Lacibacter sp. H407: one gene and its partner. The protein of the gene in region 1 interacts with the protein of each later gene in a pairwise test. Links are inferred from orthologs where the notes say so. Each region holds a gene or a part of one and is shown on either strand. Other genes may lie near its edges.

The links. Proteins that work in one complex are often made in the same cells at the same time.
Region 2: the proteins of def (region 1) and WG989_RS04150 interact in binary tests that used the Escherichia coli proteins (3 or more experiments, as listed by UniProt). The link is inferred for Lacibacter sp. H407 from one-to-one orthologs.

Annotation. Positions count from the first base shown.
Region 1 is NZ_JBBKTU010000001.1:4,458,433-4,465,848, reverse strand. Bases 1,750-4,519 are described here. They hold def (peptide deformylase), read left to right. Parts: upstream 1,750-2,730; coding sequence 2,731-3,309; downstream 3,310-4,519. Other genes in these bases: lipB (lipoyl(octanoyl) transferase LipB), read left to right, coding at 4,516-4,519; WG989_RS19250 (RluA family pseudouridine synthase), read right to left, coding at 3,379-4,458; ruvX (Holliday junction resolvase RuvX), read left to right, coding at 2,186-2,596; WG989_RS19265 (UbiA-like polyprenyltransferase), read left to right, coding at 1,750-2,079. Outside these bases: WG989_RS19275 (DEAD/DEAH box helicase), read right to left, coding at 1-381; WG989_RS19270 (RNA methyltransferase), read left to right, coding at 589-1,125; more of WG989_RS19265, read left to right, coding at 1,141-1,749; more of lipB, read left to right, coding at 4,520-5,268; WG989_RS19240 (hypothetical protein), read right to left, coding at 5,242-6,048; WG989_RS19235 (hypothetical protein), read right to left, coding at 6,135-6,836; WG989_RS19230 (1-aminocyclopropane-1-carboxylate deaminase/D-cysteine desulfhydrase), read right to left, coding at 6,889-7,416. UniProt on the Escherichia coli protein: Removes the formyl group from the N-terminal Met of newly synthesized proteins. Requires at least a dipeptide for an efficient rate of reaction. N-terminal L-methionine is a prerequisite for activity but the enzyme has broad specificity at other positions.
Region 2 is NZ_JBBKTU010000001.1:948,876-956,271, reverse strand. Bases 1,864-4,613 are described here. They hold WG989_RS04150 (aspartate-semialdehyde dehydrogenase), read left to right. Parts: upstream 1,864-2,618; coding sequence 2,619-3,608; downstream 3,609-4,613. Other genes in these bases: WG989_RS04140 (helix-turn-helix domain-containing protein), read right to left, coding at 4,524-4,613; WG989_RS04145 (DUF2461 domain-containing protein), read right to left, coding at 3,770-4,444; WG989_RS04155 (lamin tail domain-containing protein), read right to left, coding at 1,864-2,304. Outside these bases: WG989_RS04160 (hypothetical protein), read right to left, coding at 1-512; more of WG989_RS04155, read right to left, coding at 583-1,863; more of WG989_RS04140, read right to left, coding at 4,614-5,438; WG989_RS04135 (hypothetical protein), read left to right, coding at 5,856-7,396.

The sequences.
Region 1 (7,416 bases):
TACAACGATCTGGATACCACGTTTGATATCACGGATCTGCATGCCGATAGAGGCGCCGCCATAAACAGCAACCACCTGCATTCCCTTCATGTGTTTCTTGAAAATTTCTATTTCTTTAACGATCTGCAGGCAAAGTTCACGTGTAGGACAAACGATCAATGCCTGTGGGTGTTTTTTGCTTTCGTCTAATAATTGCAGCAATGGTAAACCAAAGGCTGCTGTTTTGCCGGTGCCGGTTTGGGCAAGGCCGATCAAATCCGTGGTTCCGCTAAGCAGAACGGGGATTGCTTTTTCCTGAATAGGAGTGGGAGTTGTAAAACCGAGTTCACTAATCGCTTTCATCAATCTTTCATCCAAGCCAAGCGCTTCAAATGTGTTCATAACTAATGTCAAAATTTCGGCAAAGGTAAGGCTTTATGGGGGAAGAGGGGCTAGAAGTACGCAGTAAGAGGTAAGAGGTACGGCGTGTATCCTGTCTGACGGTAATAATGATATAAGTTGATTTCGGATTTCAGATGTCCGATTTCAGATTTTTATCCATTGCCTATTGCCCATTCACCATTGCCCATTCACCATTACCTTTGCGCCATGCGAAAACTGGGCATGGATGAACTGAACCGTAAAACGGTAGATGAGTTCAGAAAAGCAGATAAAAACCGGGTGATTGTGGTGCTGGAAAATATCCGCAGCATGCAGAATGTGGGCAGCGTGTTCCGCACTGCCGATGCCTTTTTAGCGGAAGCTATTTACCTCATTGGCTACACGCCGCAGCCCCCGCACAGGGATATTCACAAAACAGCACTGGGTGCAACAGAAACCGTAAACTGGAAGTATTTTGCCAAAACCAGCGAGGCAATTGCTGAGTTGAAAGCAAGCGGCTATAAGCTGTTTGGGATTGAACAGACCGAAGGCAGCATTTTACTCCAGGATTTTGAAAAAGCGAAAGAAGAAAAAATTGCCCTCATCTTTGGAAACGAAGCTGAAGGAGTGGAACAGGAAACGTTGCATGAATGTGAAGGCTGTATTGAAATACCGCAGTTTGGAATGAAGCATTCACTCAATATTTCAGTAGCAGCAGGCGTGGTGCTCTGGGAAATGGCAAGAAAAGGTATATTGAACCAATAATCAGGATCGAACAACATGAGCACAGTAAAGAACTATTTATCGCTTATAAAATTTTCACATACCATTTTTGCATTGCCGTTTGCATTGATTGGATTTTTTCTGGCTTTGATGAGCGGAAATATTCAACATTCTCACTGGAACTTAAATGAAACAATAGGTTGGGGACCGAAACCGTTTGAGCCATCTTTTTTTCAGCATTATGGGCAAACAATTCTCAAAAAATTTTTTCTAGTTCTTCTCTGCATGATCTTCGCCCGCAGTGCCGCCATGGCATTCAATCGTTACTTAGACAGAAGTTTTGATGCAAAAAATCCACGCACGGCTATTCGTGAAATCCCGGCAGGAATTATTTCGGCCAATAGTGCTTTGATTTTCACCATCGTCAATAGCGTGTTGTTTGTAGTTACAACTTATTTCATCAATATCCTTTGTTTTGCATTGTCGCCGGTTGCATTGTTTGTAGTGTTAGGTTACAGTTATACCAAACGATTTACACCGCTTTGTCATTTGGTGTTGGGATTAGGTTTAGCGTTGGCGCCCATTGGGGCTTATTTAGCAGTAACAGGTGCATTTGCCGTGTTGCCCATTCTCTTTTCGTTCACTGTGTTATTTTGGGTGAGTGGTTTCGATATTATTTATGCATTGCAGGATGAAGAGTTTGATAAGCAGTATGAACTGAAATCAATTCCTGCCTGGTTGGGCAAAGCAAAAGCATTGCGTGTATCGGAATGGTTGCATGTATTGGCTGCATTGTGTGTAATTGCAGCTGGTTTTTATGGAGGCTTTGGATGGTTGTATTGGATCGGCGTGGCAGTTTTTGTGAGCATGTTGATCTATCAACATTCCGTTGTAAAACCAACTGATCTGCGGAGAGTAAACTTAGCATTCATGACGGCGAATGGAATTGCCAGTGTAGTGTTTGCAGTGTTTGTGATTGCGGATATATTTATTTAACGAAAACAAACTTAGTACGTCACCTCGACGAAGGAGAGGTCTCATAAAACTCAAACTGGTTGCAATTTTAGAGATGTCTCCTGCGTCGACATGACGGCTTCGAATTATGGCAAGGATAATGTGCATCGACTACGGCGGTAAACGCACCGGCATTGCGGTAACAGATCCGTTGCAGATCATTGCCACCGGTTTAACTACCATTGAAACAAAAAATTTCATACCGTTTCTCAATGATTATTTCAGCAAAGAACAAGTAGAGCTGATACTGATCGGTATGCCCACCAATTGGGATGATAGTGATACCCATGCAACGCCGTTAGTGAAGCGTGCCATTGAACAGCTGAAAAAAAACTTCCCTGCAATCCCTATTGAAACGGTAGATGAGCGCTATACTTCCAAAATGGCCAAGAATGCCATGCTTGAAATGGGACTCAAAAAAAGTCAACGTAGGGATAAAAAACTGGTAGATGAGATAGCGGCAACGATCATGCTACAGGAATATTTAGCAAGATTATAGAGTTCAGATTTACAATTGCAGATCAATTCCTACGGCTCCAGTGCTTATATTTGCAGCTAATTTTTACAGTTGTGGTATAAATCTGCAACCTCCCTGTCGGCAGACAGATCTAAAATCGTAAATCTGAAATAAGCATGATTCTTCCCATTGTCGCCTACGGCTTTGATGTGTTACGGAAAGTAAGCAAAGACATTACTCCTGATTATCCGGGTTTGGAAAAGTTTATTGCCGATATGTGGGAAACCATGTACTCGTCGAGTGGAGTAGGTTTGGCTGCACCTCAGGTGAACAAAGACATCCGTTTGTTTGTGGTGGATAGTGCACAAATGTTTGCCAATATGGACGAAACAGAAACCTTACTTTATTCAGACCGTCCAGGTATAAAACAGGTGTTTATTAATGCGCAGGTGGAAGAATTACTTGGCGATGATTGGTTGTATAACGAAGGTTGCCTGAGTATTCCTAAAATACGGGAAGATGTGTATCGTGCAGAAGAGGTAACCATCCGTTATATGGACGAAACGTTTACGGAGCATGTAAAAACTTTTGATGGATTAACAGCAAGAGTAATTCTGCATGAATACGATCACATCGAAGGAAAATTATTCATTGATCATCTCAAACCGTTGAAACGTAAATTACTCAAGGGTAAACTTGATGATATTTCAAGAGGAAAGGTGAGTGTAGATTACAAGATGGTGTTTCCGAAGTAGACCACAGATAAACTGATTGATCTGATTCGAATGATAAATCCCCGATATCAACAGATATCGGGGATTCTTTTATTCATCATCTCCCGTTAAATTCTTCGCCTTTGTATACACCCGCCATTTCTCGATCACTTTCTGCATATCAGTTGCCAACTCACTTTCAAACAATATCCGCTTCTGCGTTTTCGGATGCGTGAATCCTAAGGTTTGCGCATGCAAAGCTTGTCGTGAACAGATGGCAAAACAATTATCGACAAACTGTTTGTACTTGGTGTAAACCGTTCCTTTTACAATTCGGTCGCCGCCATAGGTATCATCATTAAACAACGGGTGACCAACATGCTGCATGTGAACACGTATCTGGTGTGTACGACCGGTTTCAAGCCTGCATTCTACCAGTGTTGTATAACCGAAACGCTCCAGTACTGTATAGTGAGTTGTAGCTTCTTTCCCATATTCTCCATCAGGATATACATCCATGATCTTGCGGAAACGTTGATGTCGGCCTACATGTCCCGTAATGGTGCCGCTGTCTTCTTTTATATCGCCCCAAACCAACGCAATGTATTTTCGCTCAACTGTATGATCAAAAAACTGTTTGGCCAAATGCACACTTGCCTGTTCATTTTTTGCAAGCACCACCAATCCACTTGTGTTTTTATCAATACGATGGACCATGCCAAAGCGTGGTAATTGATCGGCTGTTAATTCCGGTTGCTGTTGTTTGAGATACCACACAATTCCGTTTACAAGCGTGCCGCTGTAATTACCACTGCCGGGGTGCATCACCATGCCTGCTACTTTATTTACAACCACCACCGATTCATCTTCAAATACAATATTGAGTGGCAGTTCTTCCGGTTTGATCTCAGTATCTTCCGGTGCTGTATCAGAAAAAGTGATGATCTCATCATCGGGGCGTACTTTGTAATTCGCTTTTACAATTTCATTGTTAACTAATACCAGGCCTGTTTCAATTCCCCGTTGCACTTTGTTTCGGGTAGCGCCTTCAATTTTGGTCATCAGGTATTTGTCGATACGCAACGGTTCTTGCCCTTTGCTCACCACAAAACGCTTTCGTTCATATAACTCTTCCGAACCATCACCGTTTTCCAGTTCACTATCCTGTTCGAGTATTTCTTCTTCTTTCATAAGCTGCAAAAGTAAGTCGTTTGAGCATCCATCCAATTCCCCGTAGCTTTGCAGGCAATGAAGCAAACGGTTCTATTTGAAGATCTAGGTGCAATGCCCTACAAAGAAGCATGGGATTACCAGGAATCTTTATTGACTGAAAATCTGGCGATCAAAGCAGAGTTACGCAATAAAGCCAATAGCACTGAGCCGATAGTTGATGATGTTCACCACTCGCCACTCACCACCCACCATCATTTGCTTTTAGTAGAACATCCTCCCGTATACACACTTGGCAAAAGCGGCGACGTGAAAAATATCTTGATCTCGGAAGAAGATCGTTTACAAAAAGGGATCGAGTTTTATCCAACCAATCGTGGCGGCGATATCACCTTCCATGGTCCGCAACAAATCGTTGGTTATCCGATTCTTGATCTGGAAAAATTTGAAACAGATATTGGGAAATACCTGCGCAAACTGGAAGAGGTGATTATTTTAACCATGGCAGAGTATGGATTAAAAGGAAAGCGCAGCAAAGGTGAAACTGGCGTGTGGCTTGATCCGGATGTAAAAGGAAAAGAACGAAAAATTTGTGCAATGGGAGTGCGTTGCAGCCGTTGGATAACCATGCATGGATTTGCATTCAATGTAAATACAGATTTGAACTATTTCAACCACATTATTCCATGCGGTATTGAAAATAAAGCCGTCACTTCCTTACAAAAAGAATTAGGAGCTCCTGTTGATTTTGAAGAGGCAAAAGAAAAAGTAAAACAAAAATTTGAGAACGTATTTGATGTTACGTTAAAGGGGCTTGGCGTAGTACAGTAAGGTTTTATGATCGCCAAATATCAATTCATCCTTTTCTACTTTATACACGAACATCAGCCATGAATGCTCACCTGATTTGATCTCTATTTGATTTTTCACCACTGTAATGGTGCAAGGCATTACTTCCGTTTTATCCTTTGAATAAAATGTAAGTTCAGCTGTTGCAGTTTTATCGCCATTATCTTTTATAGATTTTATATAGCGTATCAGAAACGATTCATTACTAACTGCACCGGGTTTTGCTCTGCGACGGTAAACGGTCCAGTCAACACCCGCCAGATCAGCAAGATTGGGATCAAGTGGTGTATCCAACACTTGATCAGTTACAGCATTTTTTCCTAAAGTTTCTCTCCAGAATATCTCTTTCTTCGTAAGTGTATGAACTGTGCCATCATCATCCAGCAACAAAAGCTCTGTTGCAGAAACAGCACCGATCGTATAAATATCAGCAGCGGCTATTAACACATTACCGGGCTCGTCAATTATAGCAACCCCACGCATAATAGTTTTAGTGCCATCTCTTGTTTCTACCTTATTTGCTTCGGTAAAATGCAGGTAAATCGTATCGCCGATCGGTAACTCTGATTTATCAGCATCAGAACGTTTTATTTCCTGCCATCTGCCTTGCAATTGCTCGAGGGTAAAATTGTATACAGGTCCTTTTTTTGATGAAGTGGTGTTGACCGGATTTACGCCTCTGCGTCCTACACGTTGGGCAAATAAAAATGAAGGAATAATTGATAATAGCACAAGCAATAAAGTAAGCTGCTTTTGTTTCATATGTGGGTATGCAGATGAAATAGTTCTGCAAGTGAACAACAAATTACAAAAACAGCGCCATTATCCAAAACAAGTTAAAAAAATAATTAATAATCTCTGGTAACGAGGAACTTATTCTTCTCTTTAAGATTGCCGTTTTCCTTCAATTCAAAATGATACCAGCCCGATTTCAGGAAATTAACCTTATCTAAAGTAAGATATGGTTCGCTGATCGAAGGGATCATAAAGAGGAGGCTGCCATCTTCTTTCAGAAAACGAATGCTGTATTTTTTCGAACCGGCATCGGGTAATTTGATAACAGGGTTGCCATCATTTCCGGTAAATACATAAATGGAAGGAACCCATACCGGTTTAGGTGGAGCCGATGGTTTTTCTTCTTTTTCTTTTGTTGCAGGAGTATAGTCCGGACGGGTATTTGATTCTTTTACCGGCACAATTGAAGTAGACGTATCGATCGTTAATTGTTTTGATGGAGTGAATACGTAGTTTGAACCTTCAAACAAAATAAAAATGCGGTAATACCCACTATCGTTCTTAGCAGATTTATCTAAAAATATGTAGGAACGAAGATTTGGATTTGGAACGGAATGAATGGTGCTGAAATTTCGTAAACTGTCTTTTGAACGCTGAATATTTATTTGTGATACATTCTTGAACGTACTTGCCCAACTGATAAATATTTCACCACTTTTCTTTTTAACGGCAGAAAATTTCGGAAGCGTATCTGTTTGTGCAATTGCCGATAAGCAGCAAAAGAGTGGAATAAAGAGTAAGCTTAGTTTCTTCATGGGATGTTCTGTGTCTGTTGGTTGTTCTACGTATGCGCAAATATAATGCCGTTCAGAATAACAACCGGCCATCTGCAATGCTGTTATTCCCCTGTAATCCACCGGTATGCAGTACAACAACCTTATCAGCTGCTGTAAAATAATTCTGTTCTGCCAGTTGCAATACAGCCTGCATCAACTTGCCGGTGTACACAATATCGGTTGGAATTGTTGTTTTTTGATAAAACAAATTCATAAAATCAAGTTGCTGTGCAGATGTTTTCGCATAACCTGCTCCTGCATGATCAAACAGGATCACTTGTTTTGCTGCAGCCGCATTGCTGATCTGTTGCTGCTGAAATAATAGTTGATCTGCTTCTTTAATTTTTAATACCGGAATGCCAATAACAGTTTGATCACTGGCAGCGGCTCTGGAAATACCCTGAAATGTTGTACCTGTTCCCATACAGCAAACGATATGAGTAAAGGAGTCGGCATCTTTCAGAAATGATAGAATTTCTGTGCAGCCCTGCAGCCCTTCTTCATTATCACCTCCTTCGGGTACAAAAAAATATTGATCATACGATGCAATGATCTGTTG
Region 2 (7,396 bases), 3.5 Mb from region 1 along the record:
TACAAGGGCAAAAACACATCGCCCGGAATACCGGCAATATGTTCTTCCACTAACGTGTTCTCATCTACCAGATAATTCAATTGATTGGGCGATAGAATATGCTCCAGCTCCAACCCATACACCCGTGATGCATCAGGAACTTTTACATAGAAATAATCATGCACATCGTTATAACTGTTTACGATCTTGATGCGGAAGGGATGTGTATTGCCAAACGTGCAGTAATCAATGCGTTCAATGTACAAATGCTTCTGTACTTTAATATCGCCACCTGCTTTTAACATCGCATACACCTGCTTGAGGCCGGTATGAATATCTTCGATCTGATCCTGTGTATAGATCACGCTTTCCCACAACGTATCTTTTCCACGTGCATCAATAACAGGAATTGTTTCTAAGAAAAATTTCAGTTGCTGGTACGATACAGGTAATCGTTTTTCACGCTGGTACGTTTGCAGATACTTGCGTAATGCTTTGTTAACGGGGTAAATGATTTTTTTGCGGGTGATCATACATGCAAACTTCAGCTTCCTGTTAAAGATAATTCATATCGGTACGCAGATGCGTTGCTGATTTTCATCATTAGAACCGGCGGGCAAGTACTACTTGTTTCTTAAACCGCTTTACTTTTCCCTGCAGGTTAAATACTTCGGTAAAGATCACATACGGCCCAAGCGGCAACGGTTGAAATTTATCATTCAATCCATCCCAACGGAAATTTCCCTGCTGACTGCAAACAGTATTTCGCTGCAATGCTTTTACCGGACGACCGGCCGCATCAAATACTGTTATGCTCATCACATAACCGGTTTCAGGGAACCGATAGCCGATGGTTACAAAATCATCGTTGCCATCATTATCGGGAGAAAATACTTCAGGAGTTGCTGTCACCTCACCTTGTACCTGCAAGTCTAAACGAAACTGCGAGTTTTGATAAGATGGCGTTCCATAGCCAACATCTTTGGCGGCACTATGCCAGTTATCTTTATTTTGAGTAGCAGCGTTTGGATCAATGCGCTCCAACGCAACACCTTCCGGATTATTGATCAATGCAAAATGCCATTTCTCATCGTAGGCGAGTTCATCAATTACCAACCCGCCATTATCACTTAACACAACTGTTCCGCTGGCATCCGGATACGAAGGCATGGAAGACAGATTGAGAAACGCAGAAAGATTTTTTGCAGTGAACTGTCGTTTTACAATTTGCTCATCGGCACTTAATACATAGTACTCACCTGGAAACATCGCAAGATCATTTGCACTAAATGGACGCATACTGGCTATTACACCTGCACTGCTTCTGTTAGCCAGCAATACATTTTTCAGATTGATGATCTTATTGCTTCGATTGTAGATCTCCACATAGTCGGTTCCATCACTGGTTGGGTTAAACAACACTTCGTTGATGATCAAATCATTTGCTGCAACTGCTGAACTGATTCCCGCTTTGGTTTGATTAAAAGCAGCAATGCGGTTGCCTTTACAATCAGTAACGTTACTGGCGGTAATTGTATAAGTTGTTCCGGCCTGTAATGCATTGCTGAGTGTTAGTTGTACCATATTGAACAATGGTGCAATACAAATAGCAGAAAGCGGTGAACCGATACCGTTACTGATCTGGTAGTTGGCTGCTGTAGCAGCTGACAAACTATCTAACGGTTCATCAAAACTCAATAGTATAGTTGTATTGTCAATGGCGAATGCTTTGAGCAAAGCAGGAGGTATTTGATCGGTATTGGTTCCGTCAACAGAGTTTTTTATACCGGGTGTTCCACCTCGTGGATCGATACTCGCCCGCCAGTTATTGACTCCGCTGCAAGGATTGTTGACATCGATTATTTCAAGTGTCCAGCCACCATCACTTTTTACTGTATTGTTAAACCAGTTAAGATTGTATTCGACAGCATGAATCGTAGAGCCATTGTTGCTGCGGATAAAAATCAATTCACCTGTATTATCAAGAGAAGGAAAACTTGTAACGCCGAAAGTGCGGCCATACTGTTGCATGGTTGCTGCGGCAGCTGTGCCGCAAATAATAGCACTGCTATCGGGTTGTAATAAGAAGTTGGGTAGTGCTCCGCTTACTCCGCCGGCATCGCCAACACGCCAGTTTTGAAGATTGATAGCAGCGTTGGTTGTATTGCGTATTTCGATCCATTCATTATTGGGTAACCCGATTTGCGGCGTAGGGTCGCTCATGATCTCCGTGATCACAATTGCATAACGGTTTTGCGCAAACGAACTGTTGCCGTGCACACACGAACAAACAATCGTTACAATAAAATACAGAAAACGAAGCATGCTTTAAAAATAACATTAATCAAACGATTGCGTAAAAACCTTATTGAAATTTCTAAAACAATTTGGTGAAACGCAGATTCAGCTTTACTTTTGAATTTCATGATGATTATTAAACATACAAAACGCACAAAGAAACAGTTCCGCAAGGGAAGGTAACATTGTACGTTGTGTTGTAAACATAATAACAGGCCTTCCCGAAATGGAAGGCCTTATTTTTTTCCACCCGTCAGATGCCCTCGTCGGACGGAATTATTAATCAAACAAAAAAATTCTGTCAGATGAGGGCGTCGGACAGAAACAAAACAAAACACAAAATGAAAGTTGCAGTAGTTGGCGCTACAGGTCTTGTAGGTACCAAAATGTTACAGGTATTAGCAGAAAGAAATTTTCCCGTTACTGAATTAATTCCCGTTGCCAGTGAACGTTCTATTGGTAAAGAAGTAGAGTTTAAGGGAAAGAAATACAAAGTGGTCAGTATGACGGATGCAATAGCTGCCAAACCTGCTGTGGCTTTATTCAGTGCCGGTGGTGGTACTTCAACAGAGTGGGCACCAAAGTTTGCAGAAGCCGGTATAACCGTGATCGATAACTCCAGTGCATGGCGCATGGACCCAACAAAAAAATTAGTGGTACCTGAAGTAAATGCTGATGTATTAACAGCCGAGGATAAAGTAATTGCAAACCCAAACTGTTCTACTATTCAAATGGTGGTGGCATTGCAACCGCTGCATAAAAAATACCAGATCAAACGTGTGGTTGTATCAACCTACCAGAGTGTAACAGGTACGGGTGTAAAAGCAGTTGATCAGTTGTTGAATGAGCGAAAAGGAATTGTTGGTGAAATGGCATATAAATATCCAATTGATCTGAATGTGATTCCGCAGATCGATGTGTTCCTTGAAAACGGTTACACCAAAGAAGAAATGAAAATGGTGAAAGAAACCTGCAAGATCATGGGCGATGATTCCATTCGTGTAACGGCAACTACTGTACGTATACCTGTAATGGGCGGACATAGTGAAAGTGTAAACGTTGAGTTTGCAAATGATTTCGACCTGAATGAAGTGAAATCATTGCTCAGTTCTGCGCCCGGTATTGTAGTTGTTGACGATCCTGCTACACAGCAATACCCAATGCCAATGGATGCGCATGAAAAAGATGATGTGTTTGTTGGTCGTTTACGCAGAGATGAAACACAGGCCAACACATTAAATATGTGGATCGTTAGTGATAACCTTCGTAAAGGTGCGGCAACGAATGCAGTACAAATTGCAGAGTATTTAAGCGGCAAAGGTTTGTTGTAATGGTGGCAACGGCTTCCAGCCGTCAGAGCCAAAAAAACTTAACACAAAAAAGAGCGCTTCATATGAAGCGCTCTTTTATTATTGTTACCAGTATAAAACAAAATTTGTTCAGCAGAGTTGCTAACCTTCATCCTTCGACGAGCTCAGGAGTTAGCAACTCTTTATTCACCTGCATGCAATCCTTCATTCAAAAACTGTAACAATGGTTGCAGTGTTTCAAAATTTGTACATACTTTTTTAACCAGGTCTTTTGAAGTAAGATCAGCATCTGAAAATTGTTGCATTCCAACCCAGCTTTTCAATTTCAGGTATTCAATGGCCGGATTATCGGCTTCATATCCTTTTGGTGGCCGGCTCAACTTCATGTCGCCTTCTGTTGATAAATCACCAAACACCGCTTTGAATTTTTTACTGTTGATGATCTTGAAAAATTCTTTCCAGTTATAATCAATTTCCTGGCGCACATTTTTTATCTGATCGGGAGGTGCCATATACAAACCACCACCACCAAAGGCAGCACCGGGTTCACAATGAAAATAGTAACCTGCACTGATACCTTTCTTTCCATCTTTATTAATGTACGCTCCCATGTTTGATTTGTAAGGACTCTTGTCTTTACTGAAGCGTACATCACGGTTAATGCGGAAGATGCAGTCTTTTGCAGCAAGATGTGCAATAGAAGGATCTTTTTTGCCGTGTTTTTCAATCACTGTATCAACAAAGCCGATAAAATCTGATTTGGCAGCATCGTATGCTTTTCGATTCGCATCAAACCAGGGTTTATTGTTATTCTTTTTTAAGTCCTTTAGAAATTTAAGTGTAGCAGTTTGCAGCATAAGAAAGCGTTTTGTAAAACAAATTGACAAAATCTTTATTGTTTTACAAAACGCTTTTCACCAAGAATAGTTTAAATGGTTACGCACATAATTTACCGGGCGAAATGCCATACACTTTTTTAAACGACTTAATGAGGCAATTGGGGTCTTCATACCCAAGCTCATAGGCTACTTGTGAAACGGAACGGTGCGAGTCTTGAATAATGTTCCGGGCGAGCATCATTTTTTGCTCCAGGTAGTATTCATAGATTGGTTTGCCATGTACTTTTTTAAAATGCCGTTTGAGCGAACTTAGGCTCATATTGTATTCTTTGGCAAACACTTTCAAATCAGGTAATGCAATCTTCAAAAAGCTGCTTAGCTGCGCACTTAAGGCTTCCATTTCTACAGCATAGGAAAGATGTTTACAGTTAGCTTTTTCATTCATTACAGCTGCTTTTTCAAACAACTGATTCAACAGGCCAAGAATATTTACACGTAAGGCAAGTGATTCTGTTGCGCCTCTTTGTAATAAACTGATAATTTTTTTCAGGTATTGTAATGATTCAACGTTAATGATTGCAGTTAAATCATTTGTACTGCAGAGAGGTTGCAGTTGAATAATATAATCTTCAATAACGGATGCATTGTTGCCATAATTTGCCTCAACCCAGCAACTACTGAAAGAAAGTGCAACAATAATATCAGATTGTATATTTTTTTGTTTTACGGCTCCCGGCTTGTAAATAATTCGACGATTAGTTAAACTATCAGCTGCTGTTTGACAGACCAGTAATTCTGCTGTTTGCTGATTACTGCAATAAAAAAGTTGATAGTTACTCTTAATACCCGCTTTGCCGTAAAGGTTTTGTAACTGGGCTTTGCCGGGCGATTGTAGAAATGAATAACTGATAAAAAGCCCATCTTCAATACGGATGTGTAAGCCTTGTTCAAGTACACAGGAAATCGGTAGCTGTGAGTTGCTCTTTGTTGTGGTGTGCAGATGAGGTTGCATATGTTTTCGGTTTGGTTAGGGGTGTTAAAATACCCTTACGAAACTTCTGAAAACATGGATTTTTGTTTTAATGCGAAATGCACAAAAAATGTTGGGTTTTTTGATTGAAAAGGCAAATTATTATTTACAGATAAGTGTTTTCATTTAGTTTATTCGGTTGCAGGTCTCCATCTCAACTACTACTTCCTTCAACCAACCTAAATAAATAACTTTTTTTCAATTTGACCTTTTGGTTATATAGGTTGACCCTTCGGTGAATACGAATATGAAGGTTAGCGGGCAATCTTTGTACCAGATCATTTGAAAACACCTATTCCCTTTTTCTTCTGGTTGTTAATCCAATACTTGTGAAAAACCTGCACTAAGAAATCAAGTCTATCCTGTGAGACCATAATTATAACCTCCAAACAAATAATTATGTCTCCACTTCTACACCTTGCAAAGAGAGGGCTGCTTTTTATGCTCTGTTCTTTGTGGATGCTCTCCTCGTTCGCTCAAAATGTCAGTGAATGTTACAAACCAATTACTGGATTTGGTGTCCAGGTTAATCCAATCAGGAACTCACTTATTTGTCTTGATTGCGACCGTACCGGAATCAACAATGTAACAGATGCCAACAAAAACAATTTTGCTGATCTATCTCAATTTGTTTCGCTTATCAACGGTAATGGTATTACTGTAAAGCAAACATCATTTGATTATCCTGCAGGTTATTATGCAGGCTTTGTTGTTGCATTGGGAAATGATCTCAATGTAAATGTGTTAAATGCGATCAGCATTTCAACATTTAAAGATGATGTGTTGCAGCAAACTGCAACTGGCGCATCATTGAAAGCAACGCCAATTTTAGGTGGAAGCACTGGTCGGGCTTATCTCTATTTCGAGACCAACCAATCGTTTGATGAGGTTCGTTTTACGTTTTCTTCACTTGCATCAGTGCTTAGTGAAGTAAGAGTGTATTACGCAATGGCATTCGATCCTAATTGCGGTACAATTGAAAACAATGCAATTTGTGATGATGCAATTCAGGGCAATGGCACAAGCGTTACTTACAATGGTGGTCTTGTTTGTGCATTATGTTCCTTGCTTAACAGCAATAACCTTGTTGATGCCGATAAAAACAATTATGCAACATTAACCATGCCTGCTGCAGCACTCAGTACTGTATCGGTAGGTGTGTTGGATGAAAAAAATATTTACCCTGCGGGTAACAAGGCAGGTTTTGTAATTGCACCCGATCTTGCAAACACAATACTTGATGCTAACCTTTTAAATAGTATTACCATTGAAACTTATTTGTTTGGCACCTTGCAGGAGTCGCAAACATTTAACAGTGGAAGCGGTGGTTTACTTACTGTTTCTGCTCTTAGTTTCAATTCGGTTCAAAAAACTAAGATCGGCTTTACAACAACAAAGAATTTTAATGAAGTAAAGCTTCGTGTAAACCAACCCGTTGGTGTTACACTCGGTGCATTGCGTATCTTTTATGCATTTGAAGAACCTGCAGGTTGTGGCGATTGTCATGAAGCATTGACCTCAGATCGTTCAAATCCATACACTGTAACAATTGTAACTGGAAGCAGCTGGACAACAGCTGGCGGTCTTACGTTGAATATTCCGATTTTGCCGGATGTAACAATTGCCGGTACTATTCAGGATCAGGGAAATGTTGTTAACAGCAGCCTTGCAGACTATGCAACCTATACTCCTCCTGTAATTGATTTAGGTTTAAATGTTATTGGTCTTACAAGCAGCGCAAGTTTCAAATTAACAGTTGATAACAGCCCAACTGGTGATGCAGGTCCCTTGTTCCCTGCCGGAACCTTTGGTGGTTTTGTTATTCAAAAAGAAGGTGGCTTGCTTGATGTAAATCTTCTTTCAGCCATTACAATAAAACTTTATAATGGTACAACAGAGGTGGGCAGTAAAACAGGAGCAGCTTTATTAAACGCCGGTGT